2 linked regions of the Mariniflexile sp. TRM1-10 genome follow. The protein of the gene in region 1 binds, or shares a complex with, the protein of each later gene. Links are inferred from orthologs where the notes say so. Each region holds a gene or a part of one and is shown on either strand. Other genes may lie near its edges.

Region 1 (11,229 bases):
CTCAATAATATTTCTTTTGATGAGCAATTTGTTTATGTTAACTTTCAAGAAAAAGTATTCAAAAGATCAGAGATAGAAGATATTAAATACTATTTTTTTGCTGCAAGTTTTATTAAGTTTAAAAGTGATAATAAAAAATATTATTTTTTATTAGAACAAAACGAATTGTTTTCTAGAAAAAAGAAGTATATTTTGACGCCCCCCCGCTAGCGCTCGTTTGTAACGAGTGCCGTACAGAGTAAGGCAAACAAAAGCCATAATAAAAACAATAAAGCTATTCCAAATATTTAGAATAGCTTTTTGTATTTTTCAGTATGAGTAGAAAATATAAATTTCATAACAAGGCGGGCTTATATTTTGTATCGTTCGCTACAGTATATTGGCTTGACGTTTTTACAAGACACGTTTATTTTAATGTTTTGGCAGACAGCATTCATTATTGCAGAGCGGAAAAGGGTATGGAAGTCTATGCCTATTGTTTTATGCCCAGCCATGCCTGTCCTGAGCTAGGTCGAAGGGTTCATTTTATATTTCGGTCAAGCAACGAGCAACCCATGGAATTGTTACAAGCATTTAAAAAGCATACGGCAAAAAAAGTAATAGAAGCCATTGAAAATAACCCACAGGAAAGCAGAAAAGAATGGCTTTTATGGATGTTTGAGCGAGCGGGTAAGAAACAAGGTAATGTAAGCAAATATCAATTTTGGCAGCATCATAATAAACCTATAGAATTATGGAGTGAATCGGTTGTAAAACAAAAAATAGATTACATACATAACAATCCAGTTGAAAATGGTTTTGTAACAAACCCTGTAGAATGGAAATACTCTAGTGCCAGAAACTATCAAGATGACAGTACGATTTTAGAAATAGACGATGCTGGATTTTTTGGTTAGTTGTTAAAGGGCACTCGTTACAAACGAGCGCTAGCAGAGGCGAAGTCGGGAGACTTCGCACAGCAACCCAACTTCGCACAACAACCCAACTTTAAAGAATGTCTATTTTTTGAAGGAACACTTCGGGGAGCTGTCAGATAGAACACCCTTTATAATCATCTTCGGGTATGTGAACGCTATTCTCATGGGTGTTTTGTGTAAATTGACTTTTTGCGGTCAATCTATATCAAGGGCGTATATTTAAAACAGTAAAACTTAATTGAGGTCTTATCTTTTTAAAGTGCTATTTGTTTAATAATCAATATAAATCAATCTTTTTTTAATTTCTTTTCTGTACTATATTTATATATATTTGCTACGATAATAAAAAATGAGGGATTATTTTTTTCATATCAGATAGATACTTTTTTTACAATAGTATCGTTTATAATAGTAGAATAATTGCATTTTGTCGAATATTTTGGACGATTAACGAACATTTTTTCGCAATGTAATTATTTTGCTTATTCGGTTTTTTATACCTTTGTATACCATGATAATACAAAACAAAAGAATAGTTGTCTCAATCTTATTTGTATTAATAAGTGTTGTATGTGCTGCCCAAACTGGAGGTGATCCGCCGCCGCCTGGGCCGCCGCCGCCTGGGTTGCCCATAGATGGCGGTGTGCTATTAGGTGTTTGTGTTGGTTTGCTTTATGGGGCTAAAAAACTCTTATTTAAAAAAAACAACGGTTAGTTAAGCGTTCTAAGCTCTAAAAGTCTAGATACATATTTTCCTAAAACATCAAACTCTAAATTTACTACGGTGCCTTTTTTAAAGGTGTTAAAGTTTGTGTGGTTATAGGTATAAGGTATAATGGCAACACTAAAGCTGTCTTTTTTTGAATTTATAACCGTTAAACTTGTTCCGTTTATGGTTATCGAGCCTTTTTCAATGGTAATATTATTAAGAGAAGCATCATAATCAAAAGAAAACATCCAACTTCCATTAGTTTCTTCAACATGGGTACAAACTGCTGTTTGGTCCACATGTCCCTGCACCATATGGCCATCAAGTCGGTCACCTAGTTTCATGGCGCGTTCTAAATTTATTTGGTCACCAATTTTAAGAGTGCTTAAATTGGTTTTATTTAGGGTTTCCTTTATGGCGGTAACAGTATATTCATTGCTGTTAATGGCAACAACCGTTAAACAAATCCCGTTATGTGCGACACTTTGGTCAATTTTTAATTCGGGGGTCATGGTACTTTTTACAGTGATATGAAGGTTGTCTAATTCTGTTTTTAAATTAGAAACGGTTCCAATATCTTCAATTATTCCAGTAAACATAGTATTGTTTGTTTATTTAACTAAATTTGTAATTCCAAATGAATTTCAAGGGGTTATTAATTTGAGTTATTTTTTGTTCAGATAAAATAGAAAATTTAAACATAGTCTCAGTTATGGTTATATTTTATATGGACATACTGATTAAAAAGAAACAAATTTAATAGACTATTTTGGTATTTATTTGGAATAAATATCAAAATTACAAACAAAAGTTGTCATTCTTAATGAAGAAATCAGAAAATATAGTAGTTGGCATATCAATAGGTGATTTAAATGGCATTGGTGGAGAAATTGTTTTAAAAACATTTGAAGACTCTAGAATGTTAGAATTCTGTACACCAGTTATTTTTGCTTCGGCAAAAGCCATGAATTTTTTTAAAACACATTTTAATTCAGAAATCAATTTTAACAGCATTAACAATTTAAATCAACTCCTTTTTGGAAAGGTTAATGTATTTAATTGCTGGAATGAACCTGTAAATATTGAGTTTGGCAAAGAAGATGTTAAAATAGGAGCGTATGCCATTAAGTCTTTACAAATGGCAACAAAAGCACTTAAAGACGGTCAAATAGATGTTTTGGTTACTGCGCCTATAAATAAACACAATATACAGTCCGAAGCATTTAAATTTCCGGGGCATACCGATTATTTGGCCCAACAATTAGAAGGCGAAAGCCTTATGTTTATGGTAACCGACACATTAAGGGTTGGATTGCTAACAGACCATGTGCCCGTAAAAAATATTGTAGAGCACCTCTCCGAAGCTTTAATCATTAAAAAAATAAATGCTGTTTATAATTCACTTTTAAAAGACTTTAATATAGTTAGACCCAAAATAGCCGTTTTAGGTATTAATCCGCACACAGGCGATAATGGTGTTATTGGTAATGAAGACGATACGATTTTAAGACCAACACTTCAAAAAATCAAAGAAGAAGGTAAATTAGTGTTTGGACCGTATGCTGCCGATAGCTTTTTTGGCTCCAATAATTATAAAAATTTTGATGCCATTGTAGCCACCTATCACGATCAAGGCTTGATCCCATTTAAGACACTGTCTTTTGGTCAAGGCGTTAATTTTACTGCGGGGTTGAATAAAATTAGAACCTCTCCAGACCACGGAACAGCCTACGAAATTGCAGGAAAAGGGGTAGCAGACGAGAACTCTTTTAAGGAAGCTGTTTTTGCTGCTATTCAAATATTTAAAAATAGATTTGATTATGAAGAACTTACGTCAAACCCCTTGAAAAAATCAAATCAAAAGATGTAAACAAAAAAATGTTTATAAGTAATGTAGCTTAAATAAAAATTTATATATTTGCAGGCTCAAAATAGATGTGAGAATGAAGCCATTAAAAGAGTTTACAATCCCATTTGTAGGATTAAAGTTTGGAAAGCATCATTTTGAGTATAAAATTGAGAAAACGTTCTTTGAATATTTTGAGTATGAAGAGTTTAATGATGTAAATGTTAACGTAGATCTTGTATTGGACAAGAAAACTACGTTATTAGAATTAAACTTTAAAATTTCAGGATTTGTAAATGTTAATTGCGATTTAACAAACGAACCTTTCGATCAGACCATAAAAAATGAGTTCGATTTAGTGGTAAAGTTTGGAGATGAATACAATGATGAGTTTATTGATATTCTTATTGTACCTCACGGAACATACGAAATTAACATACAACAATATATTTACGAATTAATTGTACTTGCTGTACCAATTAAACGCGTACATCCTGGAGTTAAAGACGGAACTTTAGATTCCGATATACTTAAAAAGTTAGAAGAATTAAGCCCAAAGCTTAAGGAAGAAAAAGAAACTGAAGAGGAAACCGATCCTCGTTGGAATACATTAAAGAAACTATTAACGGATAAATAAACATAAAAAATGGCACATCCTAAGAGAAAAATCTCGAAAACAAGAAGAGATAAAAGAAGAACACATTACAAAGCAACTGCGCCACAGATTGCTACTTGTCCAACAACTGGTGAAGCACATTTATACCACAGAGCTCACTGGCACGAAGGAAAATTATATTACAGAGGTCAAGTGTTAATTGATAACTCTGAAGCTGTAGAAAACGTAGCATAAATTGTATGCACGCATATAATAAAACGCTCACATGTGAGCGTTTTTTTTATGATATGCTTTTTCTAAAGGACAAAAACACGTAATTTGCACAATGTTTCGTCAAATTTTAGTAGTTTTCGCGACATTTTGAGCGTTTTTGTTCAATTTTAATGATTTTTTGATCAATTTAACTATAAAGTTATGGGAAAAATCTCAGCAGCAATAACCGCTGTTGGTGCTTATGTGCCAGAATACGTATTAACCAATCAAATTCTTGAAACATTGGTTGATACTAATGATGAATGGATAACTTCTAGAACAGGAATAAAAGAGCGTCGAATTCTTAAAGACGAAGGAAAAGGAACTTCTTACTTAGCTATTAAAGCAGGACAAGACCTTATTAATAAAAAAGGCATAGACCCTAAAACTATTGAACTTGTTATTGTTGCAACCGCAACTCCAGATATGAAAGCGGCCTCAACGGCTTCTTTTACGGCTACCGAAATAGGTGCAGTAAATGCATTTTCATTCGATATGGATGCTGCATGTTCTAGTTTTTTGTACGGTATGTCCGTAGCAGCCAGTTATATTGAATCTGGCCGTTATAAAAATGTATTGTTAATTGGAGCCGATAAAATGTCTTCAATTATCAATTATAAAGACCGAGCCACTTGTATTATTTTTGGTGACGGAGCAGGAGCCGTTTTATTCGAACCTAATGAAGAAGGTTTGGGACTTCAGGATGAATATCTAAGAAGTGACGGAACAGGTCGGGAGTTTTTACAGGCTACCTACGGAGGTTCTTCATTTCCAATAACCCCAGAAGCCATAGAAAAAGGGGGGCAGTATGCTTTTCAAGAAGGGAAAACAGTATTTAAAAATGCGGTATTCAACATGGCAGATGCCACTGTAAAAATATTAGAGCGTAATAATTTAACAAAAGAGGATGTTGATTGGTTGGCTGCGCATCAAGCAAATAAGCGTATTATTGACGCTACTGCACAACGCATCGAATTGGAAGAAGAGAAAGTAATGATTAATATTCACAAGTATGGTAATACGACTTCTGCTACGTTACCATTACTATTAAGTGACTATGAATCACAACTTAAAAAAGGAGATAATATAATTTTTGCCGCTTTTGGAGGCGGATTTAATTGGGGTGCCATTTATTTAAAATGGGCATATAATTCAGTAAACTAACCATTAACTAATTAGTAAGATTATGGATATTAAAGAAATTCAAAACTTAATCAAGTTTGTTGCCAAATCAGGGGCAAGCGAGGTTAAACTAGAAATGGATGATATTAAAATCACCATAAAAACAGGATCAGATTCAGAAACAACAGCAGTGCATTATGCGCCTGTAGCGGCTCAAATGCCACAAATGGCAGTGCCAGTTTCTGAAGCAAAACCAACCGCGGAACCTTCTGCGTCCGTTGCTCCAGCAACAGAAGATTCAAAATACATCACTATAAAATCGCCAATTATTGGAACTTTTTATAGAAAACCATCTCCAGATAAGCCATTATTTGTAGAGGTTGGACAAACCATTGCTGAAGGCGATGTGCTTTGTATTATAGAAGCTATGAAACTTTTCAATGAAATCGAATCTGAAGTTTCAGGTAAAATAGTTAAAATATTAGTTGACGATTCTTCACCTGTTGAATTCGATCAACCATTATTTTTAGTAGATCCATCTTAATTAATTCAGAATTCAGAATTCTGAATTCATAATTTTTATAAAATTATGTTTAAAAAAGTATTGATTGCCAATAGAGGGGAAATAGCATTGCGTGTTATTAGAACCTGTAAAGAAATGGGCATAAAAACAGTTGCTGTTTACTCTACAGCCGATGCAGAAAGTTTGCACGTTAAATTTGCAGACGAAGCCGTTTGTATAGGACCTCCATCTAGTAGTTTGTCTTATTTAAAAATATCCAATATTATTGCGGCGGCTGAGATTACTAATGCAGACGCTATTCACCCTGGTTATGGGTTTTTATCTGAAAATGCTAAATTTTCAAAGATATGTGAAGAACACGGTATAAAATTTATTGGTGCTTCTCCAGAAATGATTGACAGAATGGGAGACAAAGCCAATGCAAAATCTACCATGATTGCTGCAGGCGTACCTTGTGTTCCAGGAAGCGAAGGGGTTATAAAGTCATTTGAAGAATGTGAAAAAGTAGCCAAAAAAACCGGCTATCCAGTTATGCTTAAGGCATCTGCCGGTGGTGGTGGAAAAGGTATGCGTGCCGTTTGGAAACCGGAAAACTTAAAAGATGCTTGGGATTCTGCACGTCAAGAAAGTAAAGCGGCTTTTGGGAATGACGATATGTACATGGAAAAACTTATTGAAGAGCCAAGACATATTGAAATCCAAATTGTGGGAGACTCTACTGGAAGAGCATGTCATTTATCGGAAAGAGATTGTTCTATCCAACGTCGCCATCAAAAACTAACCGAAGAAACACCTTCACCATTTATGACCGATGAACTTCGTGAAAAAATGGGAAAAGCCGCAGTTAAAGCAGCAGAATATATTAAATACGAAGGTGCAGGAACCATCGAGTTTTTAGTAGATAAGCACCGTAATTTCTACTTTATGGAGATGAATACGCGTATTCAGGTAGAACACCCCATTACAGAACAAGTTATCGATTTCGATTTAATTCGTGAACAAATTCTTGTGGCTGCAGGAGTGCCAATTTCTGGTAAAAATTATTTACCAAAATTACATTCCATCGAGTGTCGTATTAATGCTGAAGACCCGTTTAATGGTTTCCGTCCATCACCAGGAACCATCACAACGTTACATGCCCCAGGAGGTCATGGTGTGCGTTTAGACACCCACGTGTATGCAGGTTATACCATTCCGCCAAATTACGATTCTATGATTGCCAAGTTAATCACAACGGCGCAAACCAGAGAAGAAGCCATCAATAAAATGAAGCGTGCTTTAGACGAATTCGTAATAGAAGGTGTAAAAACCACCATTCCATTCCACAGACAATTAATGGAGCATCCAGATTATTTAGCTGGAAATTATACCACTAAATTTATGGAAGATTTTGTTATAGAAAAACAAGTTGAAGAATAAATAGTAAAGACTCCGCAAGCAATTTCGGAGTTTTTTTATGGTGTTCCTTTTGCTTTTTTTAAAGTTACAAAGTTACAAAGTTGCAGAGTTGCAAAGCTAAAGAGATTATAATTTCAAAGTTGGTTCAAAAAAACCATCAACCAACAACCATCAACCAACAACCATCAACCATCAACCATCAACCAAAAATGACTCTCTCTTACTGGGAAATAAAATCATGGTTTACCAACATAGATTTCACTATTGTTGGGAGCGGTATTGTGGGATTAAGTTGTGCCTTACGGTTAAAAGACCAATTCCCTAAAGCCAACATATTAATATTGGAAAAAGGTATGTTGCCACAAGGTGCCAGCACAAAAAATGCAGGATTTGCCTGTTTTGGTAGCCTTAGTGAAATACTTGATGACCTAAAATCGCATTCAGAAGAAGAGGTTTTTAATCTGGTAAAAAAGCGTGTGAATGGTTTACAGCTGTTAAAAGAAACTTTGGGTGAGCGCGCTATAAATTATCAAAACTATGGTGGATATGAGTTGTTTTTAAATGATGATGATTTGTTTGAAGCATGTCTTTCAAAACAAGTAGACATCAATAGATTGCTTCAACCTATATTTAAAAAGGATGTTTTCAGCATGAAACCAAACAGTTTTCATTTTAAAAAGGTAAAAGAGCATTATATTTTTAATCCGTTTGAAGGACAGATAGATACAGGAAAGATGATGGAAGCTCTCCTTCAAAAAGCACAATCAAAAGGTATCAAAATATTAAATAACATAACGGTTGAAGGCTTTTCAGAAGCTGTCGATTCAGTAAAAATAAAAACCAATTCGGTCGAGTTTTCAACATCAAAACTATGTATTGCTACTAATGGTTTTGCAACGCAACTTATAAAAGAAGATGTAAAGCCAGCACGGGCACAAGTGCTCATTACAAAACCTATAGATAATCTCCATATAAAAGGCACGTTTCATTTAGACAAAGGTTTTTATTATTTTAGAAACATTGATAATCGAATTTTGTTAGGTGGTGGCAGAAACCTAGATTTTAAAGGTGAAGAAACAACCGATTTTGCTCAAACCTATATTATTCAAAACAAATTGGAAAGTATACTAAAAACGGTTATTTTACCTGAAATTCCGTTTGAAATTGAACAAAGGTGGAGTGGTATTATGGGCGTTGGAAAACTAAAAAATACTATTGTAAAATCATTGGGTAATCATGTATATTGCGGTGTAAAACTCGGCGGTATGGGAATTGCCATTGGGAGTTTGGTAGGAAAGGAATTAGCACAATTAATAGCATATCATGATTAGAAAATTATTTAGGTTTTTATTTAAAGGGCTCCTTTGGTTTTTTGCAATTTCTATAGGATTGGTTATTGTATTTAAGTGGATGCCCATTCCTGTTACCCCACTCATGGTTATACGAACCGTTGAACAAAAAATAGATGGAAAAGATATCGTTTGGAAACACGATTGGGAATCTATAGACCACATCTCCAAAAACTTGCAATTAGCAGTGATTTGTAGCGAAGATCAAAACTTTTTAAACCATCATGGGTTTGATATGAAAGCCATTGAAAAAGCGCTCATATACAACAAAAAAGGCAAGCGTACCAGAGGCGCAAGTACCATTAGCCAACAAACAGCAAAAAACGTTTTTTTGTGGCCACAGCGTAGTTGGTTACGTAAAGGCTTAGAGGCTTATTTTACGTTTTTAATAGAATTAATTTGGTCTAAAGAGCGTATTATGGAAGTCTATTTAAACAGCATTGAAATGGGTAACGGTATTTATGGTGCCGAAGCCGCAGCGCAACATTGGTTTAAAAGATCGGCTGCCAATTTACGTCAACAAGAAGCTGCTGCCATTGCCGCCATTCTGCCTAGTCCGTTACGATACAGAGCTAATCCTGCAACCAATTATATTCAAGGTAGAAAGAATTGGATAACACGTCAAATGCGCTTTTTTGGTCCTTTAAATTACGATTAAGCTATGGCTTCGAGTTTAGAAATTAAAAAAGAGCTGTATGTACAATGCTTTGATTTTGTTGAAAACAGATTTAATACGATTCAAAATACTATTAACGAAATACAGGAATCTTTAACCTCTGAAACCAAAAGTAGTGCTGGTGATAAACACGAAACAGGTAGGGCGATGCTGCAATTGGAACGTGAAAAAGCAGGAAGTCAATTGGCGGAAATTCAAAAAACCAAAGAAAGCCTATCGAAGATACAAATTTCAAATACTTCAGAATTTATTGGTTTGGGATCTGTTGTTTACACCAATAAAAGCAACTATTTTATTGCTATAAGTGCCGGTGAACTAAAAGTAGATAACGACGTATTTTATGCTATTTCGCCCCATACGCCTATTGGGCAATTGCTTATGGGAAAAACAGTGGGGAATGCGGTTGTTTTTAGGGAGCAACAGTTTAAAATTGAAAAGATATTTTAGAACTCATCTTGACTTTTTAGATTATTTTAATACAGAAAGACAAATATTTAATTTTTTATCTAAATCAATATCACTTTCAAAAAACACCATTTTACCATTCAAATCGGCTTCAATTAAGTAATAACTTCCTTTAAAATAAGCGTGTTTAACCGTTGCTTTTAAGTTTGAATTTTCGACTAATTTCAATTGATTTGCATAGACAATGCCATAATTTTCTATATCATTAAACTCATCAAAAAATGAAGCAATCAATTTGTTTTGTGGGTTCTTGTATAGTTGTTCAGGAGTGCCTTTTGCCATAATTTTGGCATCGTGCAATACGATCATCTGATCAGAAAATGAAAGCACGTCATCTTTATCGTGTGTAGCGACAATACAAGTGATATGTTTTTCTTTCAGATATTTAAAAAGACTTCGGCGTAGCGATTGTTTTTTGAAATTATCAATATGGCTAAAAGGTTCATCGAGTAGCAATACCTCGGGTTGTTTCGCAATGGCTTTTGCTATAGCAACCCGTTGCTTTTGTCCGCCGCTTAATTCTTTCGCTTTTGTATTGGCATAGGACTGTAGCTCTACCACTTCCAGCAACTCTTTTATGCGCGCTTGTTTTTCATCAGGATAAAAATTAGAAAGAAACGCACCAATATTTTCGGCGACTGTAATAAAAGGCATCAAATCGAATTCCTGAGCCACGTATTTCATGAATTCAGGACCAACGATGAGGTTGTGTTTTGGACCTAATATTTCCTTGTCTTTCCAAAAAATCTGACCTTCATTTAAATCGTAAGTCCCGTAAAGTAATTTTAGAAGCGTACTTTTTCCTGAACCACTTTCACCTATAATGGCAAAATGTTCACCTGTTTTAACAGAGAAATTAATATCTTTTAAAATAGGTTGTTTTTTGTATTGGAATGTCAGGTTGTTTACTTGTAGCATAAATAAATTAATGTCACATCGAGCGCAGTCGAGATGTCTTAAAATAGTTCTCGACTGCGCTCGAACCGACACATAAAGAATACTTTAGTTTTTATTGATTTTCATTGGTAATTGATCAAACCCCATATTAAAAAGTGTAAACCCAAAAACATCAGCATATTGCTCAATAGTTTTACTTACAGGTGTTCCGGCACCATGGCCTGCATCTGTTTCTATTCTAATTAAAGTTGGGTTTGCCCCTGTTTGCTTACTTTGCAATTCAGCAGCAAATTTAAAGCTATGTGCCGGTACCACTCGGTCGTCATGATCGCCCGTTGTGATTAAAGTCGCGGGATATTCTACACCAGCTTTCACATTATGAACAGGGGAATAGCCTTTTAAATAGTTGAACATCTCTTTGCTTTGTTCGGCTGTACCATAATCGAAAGCCCAACCTGC
Region 2 (7,691 bases), 1.2 Mb from region 1 along the record:
TTCTCACATGATTGACCTTTCGGAAGAACCCATCGAAGAAAACATAGAAATATGCAAAACCTATTTAGAACGTATGAGCAAAATGGGGATGACATTAGAAATTGAATTGGGGATTACAGGTGGTGAAGAAGACGGTGTAGATAATAGTGATGTAGATGATTCTAAATTATATACACAACCAGAAGAAGTTGCCTATGCATACGAAGAATTAAGTAAAGTAAGCGACCAGTTTACTATTGCTGCAGCTTTCGGTAACGTACACGGCGTATACAAACCAGGAAACGTAAAATTAACACCAAAAATCTTGAAAAACTCTCAAGATTATATTTCTAAAAAATACGGTGTAGGTCATAACCATATTGATTTTGTATTCCATGGTGGTTCAGGTTCTACAGTTGAAGAAATTCGTGAAGGTATTAGCTACGGTGTTATTAAAATGAATATAGATACCGATTTACAATATGCCTTTATGAGTGGTATTCGTGACTATATGAACAGTAAAAAAGATTATTTACAAGGACAAATTGGAAACCCTGAAGGCTCTGATGTTCCTAACAAAAAATACTACGACCCACGTGTTTGGTTACGTTCGGGCGAAGTCACTTTTATTGAGCGTTTAAAAAAGGCTTTCGAAGACCTTAATAATGTAAATACACTATAAAATAGAGTTGTTATGTATATAAAATCCTGCTTCACGCAGGATTTTTTCATTTCTAAGCAATAAAAAAATTAAAAAAATTCAATTAATAAAAACAGAATGGCTTTACTACTAAATTAAAATAAAGCCTTAATTTTGTAGTCAGGCTTTTTGCTTTATCATTTTTGATTTTACACATAACGTGTTTGTTAAAAAAGAATCTAGCAACTATCCTTAACGAAAATACCGATGTACAAAATTTTTTAAATCTAAAATTGTAAATCGTAAATCTAAAATCGTAAATCATAAATCACTATGTCTTGGTTTAAAAGAAAAACAAAAGGAATAACAACAACAACAGAGGAAAAAAAAGACACCCCTAGGGGTCTTTGGTACAAATCTCCAACTGGAAAAATTGTCGATACAGATGAACTTGAAAAAAACTTTTATGTAAGTCCGGAAGATGGATACCACGTTCGAATAGGAAGTAAAGAATACTTCGAAATTCTTTTTGATGATAATAAATTTAAAGAGCTGGACGCTAATTTAGAATCTAAAGACCCATTAAAATTTGTTGACACTAAAAAATATCCAGACCGTTTAAAAGCTGCCCAAGAAAAAACCAAATTAAAAGACGCTATTAGAGTAGGCGTTGGCAAATCTAAAGGAAAAGACTTGGTCGTTGCTTGTATGGATTTTGCATTTATTGGTGGCTCTATGGGAAGTGTTGTTGGTGAAAAAATTGCACGTGCTGCAGATTATTCATTAAAAAACAACATTCCACTAATGGTCATTTCTAAATCTGGTGGTGCCCGTATGATGGAGGCAGCTTTATCGCTTATGCAATTAGCAAAAACATCTGTAAAGTTAGCACAATTAGCAGATGCTGGCATTCCATACATATCATTATGTACCGACCCAACAACTGGTGGTACTACAGCATCGTTTGCCATGTTGGGAGATATTAATATTGCAGAACCAGGTGCTTTAATTGGGTTTGCAGGCCCTCGTGTAGTAAAAGATACGACTGGCAAGGATTTACCTGAAGGTTTTCAAACCTCAGAGTTTTTATTGGAACACGGTTTCTTAGATTTTATTACACTAAGAAAAGATTTAAAAACCAAAGTAAATCAGTATTTGGATTTAATTTTAAATCAGCCTTTAAGAACATAAATATTAACACATTACAATAAACTACCTCGTAGATTTAAAAAATTTACGAGGTAGTTTGTATAAGTAACTAAGTTGAATGGAGAATTAATGTAAAAATAGATAGAATTCATCTTGACTTCTCTATTTCCTAAAACCTGCCTGCCGGCAGGCAGGAATGGCTAAAATTCGTCCATAGTTTATTTCTTTTTTATGCTTAGCTCCGCCTATGCCTTTCAAAAAGTGCATCATCCGTACAAATTTTATCTCATTTTCGGTTAAAAACAAAAATCAAGAAGAGTTCATAATTTTCTTTAACCTGCTTTCAAAAAAATCGAAAATGTTGTACCGACATCAACTTCACTTTTTACTTTTATATACCCTCCCAACGATTCAACATGATTTTTAGTAATAAAGAGTCCTACACCTAAAGCGTCTTTATTCTTATGAAAGGTTTTGTACATTTGAAATAACGTATTGCCAAATTTATCTAAATCGATTCCCAAACCATTATCTTCTATATGGAATATAACATATCCTTCTTGAATCTCACTGGATAGTTTAATAATGGTATCTCTTTTATCAGAACGGTATTTAACAGCATTCGTTAAAAAATTTAAAATAATACTATCCAAATACGCTGGGACAGCTTTAACATTATGATTCTCATTAACATCATTCTTAATTGTACAATGAATGTTTTTTGCCAATGCACTCACGTTATATATAGATTGATTAACATAATCATATAAATTAAGTACCTCAATATTACTTTCATCAATAGCTTTTATTTTGGCCACTTCTGCTAAATGCAAAACCGTTTGGTTTAAATTTATTACAGAACCTTTTAAAAGTTCAAAATTCTCATCTTCTGTTAGTTCATGCGATTCTTCTTCAAGAAACGTCACTAAAGTCATTAAGTTTGAAACATGGGTTCGTAAGTTATGGGTAATAATCTCTGCAAAGCTAGATAACCTACTATTTTGTTCCCTTGCTACATCTAGCATGATTTCTAATTGATTTCTGTCCGCTTTCCTTTTGGAAATATCATCAATTTGAGATATAATGTATAACGGTTCACCTTTAACATTCCTAACTATTGAGGCAGATAGCATGGCCCAAACTATGCTTCCGTCTTTATGAAAATAGCGCTTTTCCATTTGATAGTTTTCAGCCTCACCTTGAAGTAGTGATTCCACGCAACTTAAATTGGCATCTAAATCATCTTTATGGGTAATGTCTGTAAACGACATGTTATAAAGTTCCTCTTCAAAATACCCTAAAAAATTAGTAACACTTTTATTAACCTTTATCCATCGACCATCGAGACTCAAAATGGCTATTCCACCTCTAGCATAATTGAAAATATTTTCAAATAGTTTGTCTTTTACCAGACTTAGGTTTTTAGGCATCGTTATGAGGGAATAAAAAAATGGACTCTTAAGATACTGTTTAAGTTTTATCCTTTGGCTCTTTTATGTGCCTTTTTCCGCCATACTTCAGCTATTTTTCGGTCCATAGCTATGGCTATGAATCTCAAAATACCTTCGTCTAACAAAAAAATACCCTATAAAACATTCCAAAAACAAAATTTAAACAGTATCTAAATATAGTGATTTTTTTCGAAAATATTACTTTAAAAAAGAATTGCTACTTGTTATTATAAAATTAATTTATTCACTATATTTGCCGCTCGAAAGAAAGGCTTTCGTGTACATAAAAATTATTTACAACAATATTAGCATGTATTTAGATCAAAAAGAAAAAGAAGCCATCTTTACAAAACACGGTAAAGATGCAAAAGACACAGGTTCTGCAGAAGGACAAATTGCGTTATTCACTTACAGAATCAATCACTTAACTGAACACTTAAAAAAGAATCGTAAAGATTTTAACACCGAGCGTTCATTAGTAAAATTAGTAGGTAAAAGAAGAAGCTTACTAGATTACTTAACTAAGAAAGATATCTTAAGATATCGCGCGATAGTAAAAGAATTAGGATTAAGAAAATAAAAAAAAGAGGCTTTTTCAGCCTCTTTTTTGTTTTAAATATAACTCTGCGTAGAGTATAAACCCGTATTGAAGAAGCTTATTATAGTTTTTCATTGGTCACACAACAACTACACACAACAACACAACGACCATTGTTTAATTAGAATTAAAAAATTTATGATTCCAAAAGTTTTTAGAGAGGTCATTGACCTTGGTGATGGACGTACAATTTCCATCGAAACCGGAAAATTAGCAAAACAGGCGCACGGTTCTGTTGTTGTGCAATCTGGAAAATGTATGCTTTTGTGTACAGTTGTTTCCAACTACCAACAAAGTGATGTTGACTTTTTACCGTTAACGGTAGATTACAGAGAAAAATTTGCTGCTTCTGGACGTTATCCAGGAGGTTTCTTTAAAAGAGAAGCAAGACCCAGTGATGGCGAAGTATTAACAATGCGTTTAGTAGACCGTGTTTTACGTCCGTTATTCCCAAAAGATTACCATGCTGAAACCCAATTAATGATTCAGTTAATGTCTCATGATGAGGATGTGATGCCAGACGCTATGGCTGGATTAGCAGCTTCTGCAGCGATTCAATTATCTGACATTCCTTTTGAAACACCAATTTCTGAAGTTAGAGTAGGCCGTGTAGATGGTCAATTTATCATCAATCCAACAAGAGCACAATTAGCAGTTTCCGATATCGATATGGTTATTGGAGCATCCGCAGATTCTGTGATGATGGTTGAAGGTGAGATGAGTGAGATTTCTGAAGAAGAAATGGTTGAAGCCATTAAGTTTGCACACGAAGCCATTAAAGTACAATGTACTGCTCAAGTAAAATTAGCGGAAGCCTTTGGTAAAAAAGAAACTCGTGAATACGAACCAGAACGTGAAGATGAAGCATTAGCTAAAAAGGTAGAAGCTTTAACTTACGATAAAGTATATGCCGTAGCAAGAGCTGCATCGGCAAAACATGAGCGCAGTGCTGCTTTTGAAGCTATTAAAGAAGAAGTAAAAGCAACATTTACCGAAGAAGAATTGGCTGATTATGGAGGCATGGTTTCTAAATACTTCTATAAAGCTGAGAAAAAAGCGGTTAGAGATTTAACCTTGAATGAAGGCTTACGTTTAGATGGACGTAAAACAACAGACATCAGACCTATTTGGTGTGAAATCGATTATTTACCATCTACACATGGTTCATCAATCTTTACCCGTGGGGAAACTCAAGCCTTGGCAACAGTTACTTTAGGAACTTCAAGAGAAGCCAATCAAATAGATATGCCATCGTTTGAAGGAGAAGAGCGTTTCTATTTACACTATAACTTCCCTCCTTTTTCAACTGGTGAAGCGCGTCCAATAAGAGGAACGTCTCGTCGTGAAGTAGGTCATGGAAATTTAGCACAACGTGCCTTAAAAGGTATGGTACCTGCAGATTGTCCGTATACCGTAAGAATCGTGTCTGAAGTATTAGAATCAAACGGTTCGTCTTCTATGGCTACTGTTTGTGCTGGTACAATGGCATTAATGGATGCAGGCGTTCAAATTAAAAAACCAGTTTCAGGTATTGCCATGGGATTAATCTCTGATGCTGAAACAGGAAAATACGCCGTATTATCTGATATTTTAGGTGATGAAGACCACTTAGGAGATATGGACTTTAAAGTAACCGGTACTGCCGATGGTATTACTGCTTGCCAAATGGACATAAAAGTTAAAGGTCTTTCTTATGAAATTTTAGTAAATGCTCTTAAACAAGCACAAGCTGGACGTTTACATATTTTGGGCAAACTTACTGAAACCATTGCACAACCAAATGCAGATGTAAAAGCACATGCTCCTAAAATGATTACAAGAGTGATTCCTAATGCGTTTATTGGTGCCTTAATTGGTCCTGGTGGCAAAGTGATTCAAGAATTACAAAAAGCGACTAAAACAACCATCGTTATTAACGAGGATCCGATTACCGAAGAAGGTATTGTTGAAATTTTAGGAACCAATCAAGATGGTATTGATGCGGTTTTAGCTAAAATAGACTCGTTAATGTTTAAACCGGAAGTTGGTGGCACTTACGAAGTAAGAGTCATTAAAATGCTGGATTTTGGAGCTGTTGTAGAATATACGGAAGCACCAGGAAACGAGGTGTTATTACACGTAAGCGAACTAGCTTGGGAACGTACCGAAAATGTAACCGATGTGGTTAATATGGGCGATGTTTTCAATGTGAAGTATTTTGGTGTAGATCCAAAAACCCGTAAAGAAAAAGTATCCCGTAAAGCATTATTGGAAAAACCAGAAGGTTATGTAGCAAGACCACCAAGAGATAACAACGACCGTGGTGGACGTGATAACAGAGGTGGAAGTCGTGATAATCGCGGACGTGATAATCGTAGAGATGATCGTCGTGACGATAGAAGACCTAGAGAAGACAGAAAAGACGACTAAGTTTTTATAATCTTATAAATTTAAAACCTCACAAGATATTTTTTTGTGAGGTTTTTTAATTTAGAACTCATCTTGACTTTTTCTATTTCCTAAAACCTGCCTGCCGGCAGGCAGGAAGGGCTAAAATCCGTCCATATTTTGTTTCTTTTTTTATGCTTAGCTCTACTATGCCTTTCAAAAAGCGTCTCATCTGCACAGATTTTATCTCATTTTAGGTTAAACATAAAAAATAAAGATGAGTTCTTACTTAAACCTTTGCTCGCCTATTGTTTGCTGAAATAGACTCCAATTCACATCACTAGCATTAATAATAAAAGTTTCCGATTTTTTAAAAAAAGAAGTTATCCCGCCTACCCCTCCACCAACAAAGGCACCAGAAAGTCCTCCTATTAAACCGCCTTCAGCTGGTGTGTATGAAAAAACCCAATCATTTGGGTCTGAAGAAGAAGCTATTAAAACAGCTCCTAGAGCAGCCCCTGTTGCAGCACCAATAAGCACATTATTACCTGCTGCCCGTTTGGTTTTTATAAAACCAATTTCTCGTAAACTTATTTTCTCTTGTTTGCTACTCCCTTTTAGTTCCAGAAGTGAATCATTAATAAAAATTAGCGACCCCTTATTTATTTGCTTGCCTTCCAAATCATATACTCTAAGGTATATATTGCTTTTTTTTACTTCACTTTGAGCATAAGTGCCTGTACTAAATACCAAAACTATAGCCAAAGCCATTAGTCTGATTTGCTTTTTTAGTGTCTTCATGATTTTTTAAATTTATACAGTTAGTTATTATAATTAATTTTATTTGAGCTTATAAGTAAGTCCAATTTTAGAAGATTTAATGTCTCCTTCGCCTGTTTCAAAAATGGCATTAACGGAGTATTTATTAAGCCTCAATCCTAATGTTATACCACTAAATCCTGTGCTATCGCTATATAATTCCGTGTTTTTGTAATTCAACAAATCACCTAGATAAAAACCTAGAGTGAATGCTTCTTCATTAGAAATTTTAAACACATATTCTGAATATAAGTTGAAAGTGAACATAGATTTCTGATTGACAATAATCAGATTTCCGTCATTATTGGTAGTTAATTCAGATAATTTATCTTGATAAGGTCCAAATTCATTTAGATAAGCAAATTCCAAACCTATAAAACGCCAGTCTACTTTAGGTCTTGTATAAGTATAGTTTATTCCAGATTTAATATTAATGGTATAAAAAAGACTCTTTTCACCTTTAACAATTAGATCGCTATAGCCTTCCTTAAAATTATAAGCACCATAGGTTCCTCCCAATCCATAATAATAATTAAAAAACCTTCCCGTAGTATTTCTATGAATATTAATTGCTACTATAGTTTTAGTATCATTAAAACTATCATCCTCTTGCGAATGTTTTCCAAAACTAATGTCTCCAGATACATAGGTTGCGGTTGTTTTTTTATCTATAAAATGTTGTTTTTCG

Evidence for each region.
Region 2: the proteins of accB (region 1) and accD are in contact, whole or in part, in a solved structure (PDB 8UXZ), measured with the Escherichia coli proteins. The link is inferred for Mariniflexile sp. TRM1-10 from one-to-one orthologs.

What each region holds. Positions count from the first base shown.
Region 1 is NZ_CP022985.1:1,833,203-1,844,431, forward strand. The notes cover bases 4,579-7,266. They hold accB (acetyl-CoA carboxylase biotin carboxyl carrier protein), read left to right. Parts: upstream 4,579-5,526; coding sequence 5,527-6,006; downstream 6,007-7,266. Other genes in these bases: CJ739_RS07905 (beta-ketoacyl-ACP synthase III), read left to right, coding at 4,579-5,504; accC (acetyl-CoA carboxylase biotin carboxylase subunit), read left to right, coding at 6,052-7,266. Also shown: CJ739_RS07870 (hypothetical protein), read left to right, coding at 1-210; CJ739_RS07875 (transposase), read left to right, coding at 315-896; CJ739_RS07880 (Fjoh_0651 family PID-CTERM protein), read left to right, coding at 1,429-1,632; CJ739_RS07885 (riboflavin synthase), read right to left, coding at 1,629-2,225; 4-hydroxythreonine-4-phosphate dehydrogenase PdxA, read left to right, coding at 2,450-3,496; CJ739_RS07895 (YceD family protein), read left to right, coding at 3,570-4,109; rpmF (50S ribosomal protein L32), read left to right, coding at 4,119-4,322; more of CJ739_RS07905, read left to right, coding at 4,503-4,578; more of accC, read left to right, coding at 7,267-7,404; CJ739_RS07920 (NAD(P)/FAD-dependent oxidoreductase), read left to right, coding at 7,593-8,714; mtgA (monofunctional biosynthetic peptidoglycan transglycosylase), read left to right, coding at 8,707-9,390; CJ739_RS07930 (3-oxoacyl-ACP synthase), read left to right, coding at 9,394-9,855; CJ739_RS07935 (ABC transporter ATP-binding protein), read right to left, coding at 9,877-10,791; CJ739_RS07940 (prolyl oligopeptidase family serine peptidase), read right to left, coding at 10,876-11,229. UniProt on the Escherichia coli protein: This protein is a component of the acetyl coenzyme A carboxylase complex; first, biotin carboxylase catalyzes the carboxylation of the carrier protein and then the transcarboxylase transfers the carboxyl group to form malonyl-CoA.
Region 2 is NZ_CP022985.1:588,581-596,271, forward strand. What follows is about bases 1-2,881. They hold accD (acetyl-CoA carboxylase, carboxyltransferase subunit beta), read left to right. Parts: upstream 1-952; coding sequence 953-1,810; downstream 1,811-2,881. Other genes in these bases: fbaA (class II fructose-bisphosphate aldolase), read left to right, coding at 1-661; CJ739_RS02810 (sensor histidine kinase), read right to left, coding at 2,101-2,881. Outside these bases: more of CJ739_RS02810, read right to left, coding at 2,882-3,198; rpsO (30S ribosomal protein S15), read left to right, coding at 3,530-3,799; CJ739_RS02820 (polyribonucleotide nucleotidyltransferase), read left to right, coding at 3,956-6,226; CJ739_RS02825 (hypothetical protein), read right to left, coding at 6,470-6,985; CJ739_RS02830 (hypothetical protein), read right to left, coding at 7,025-7,691.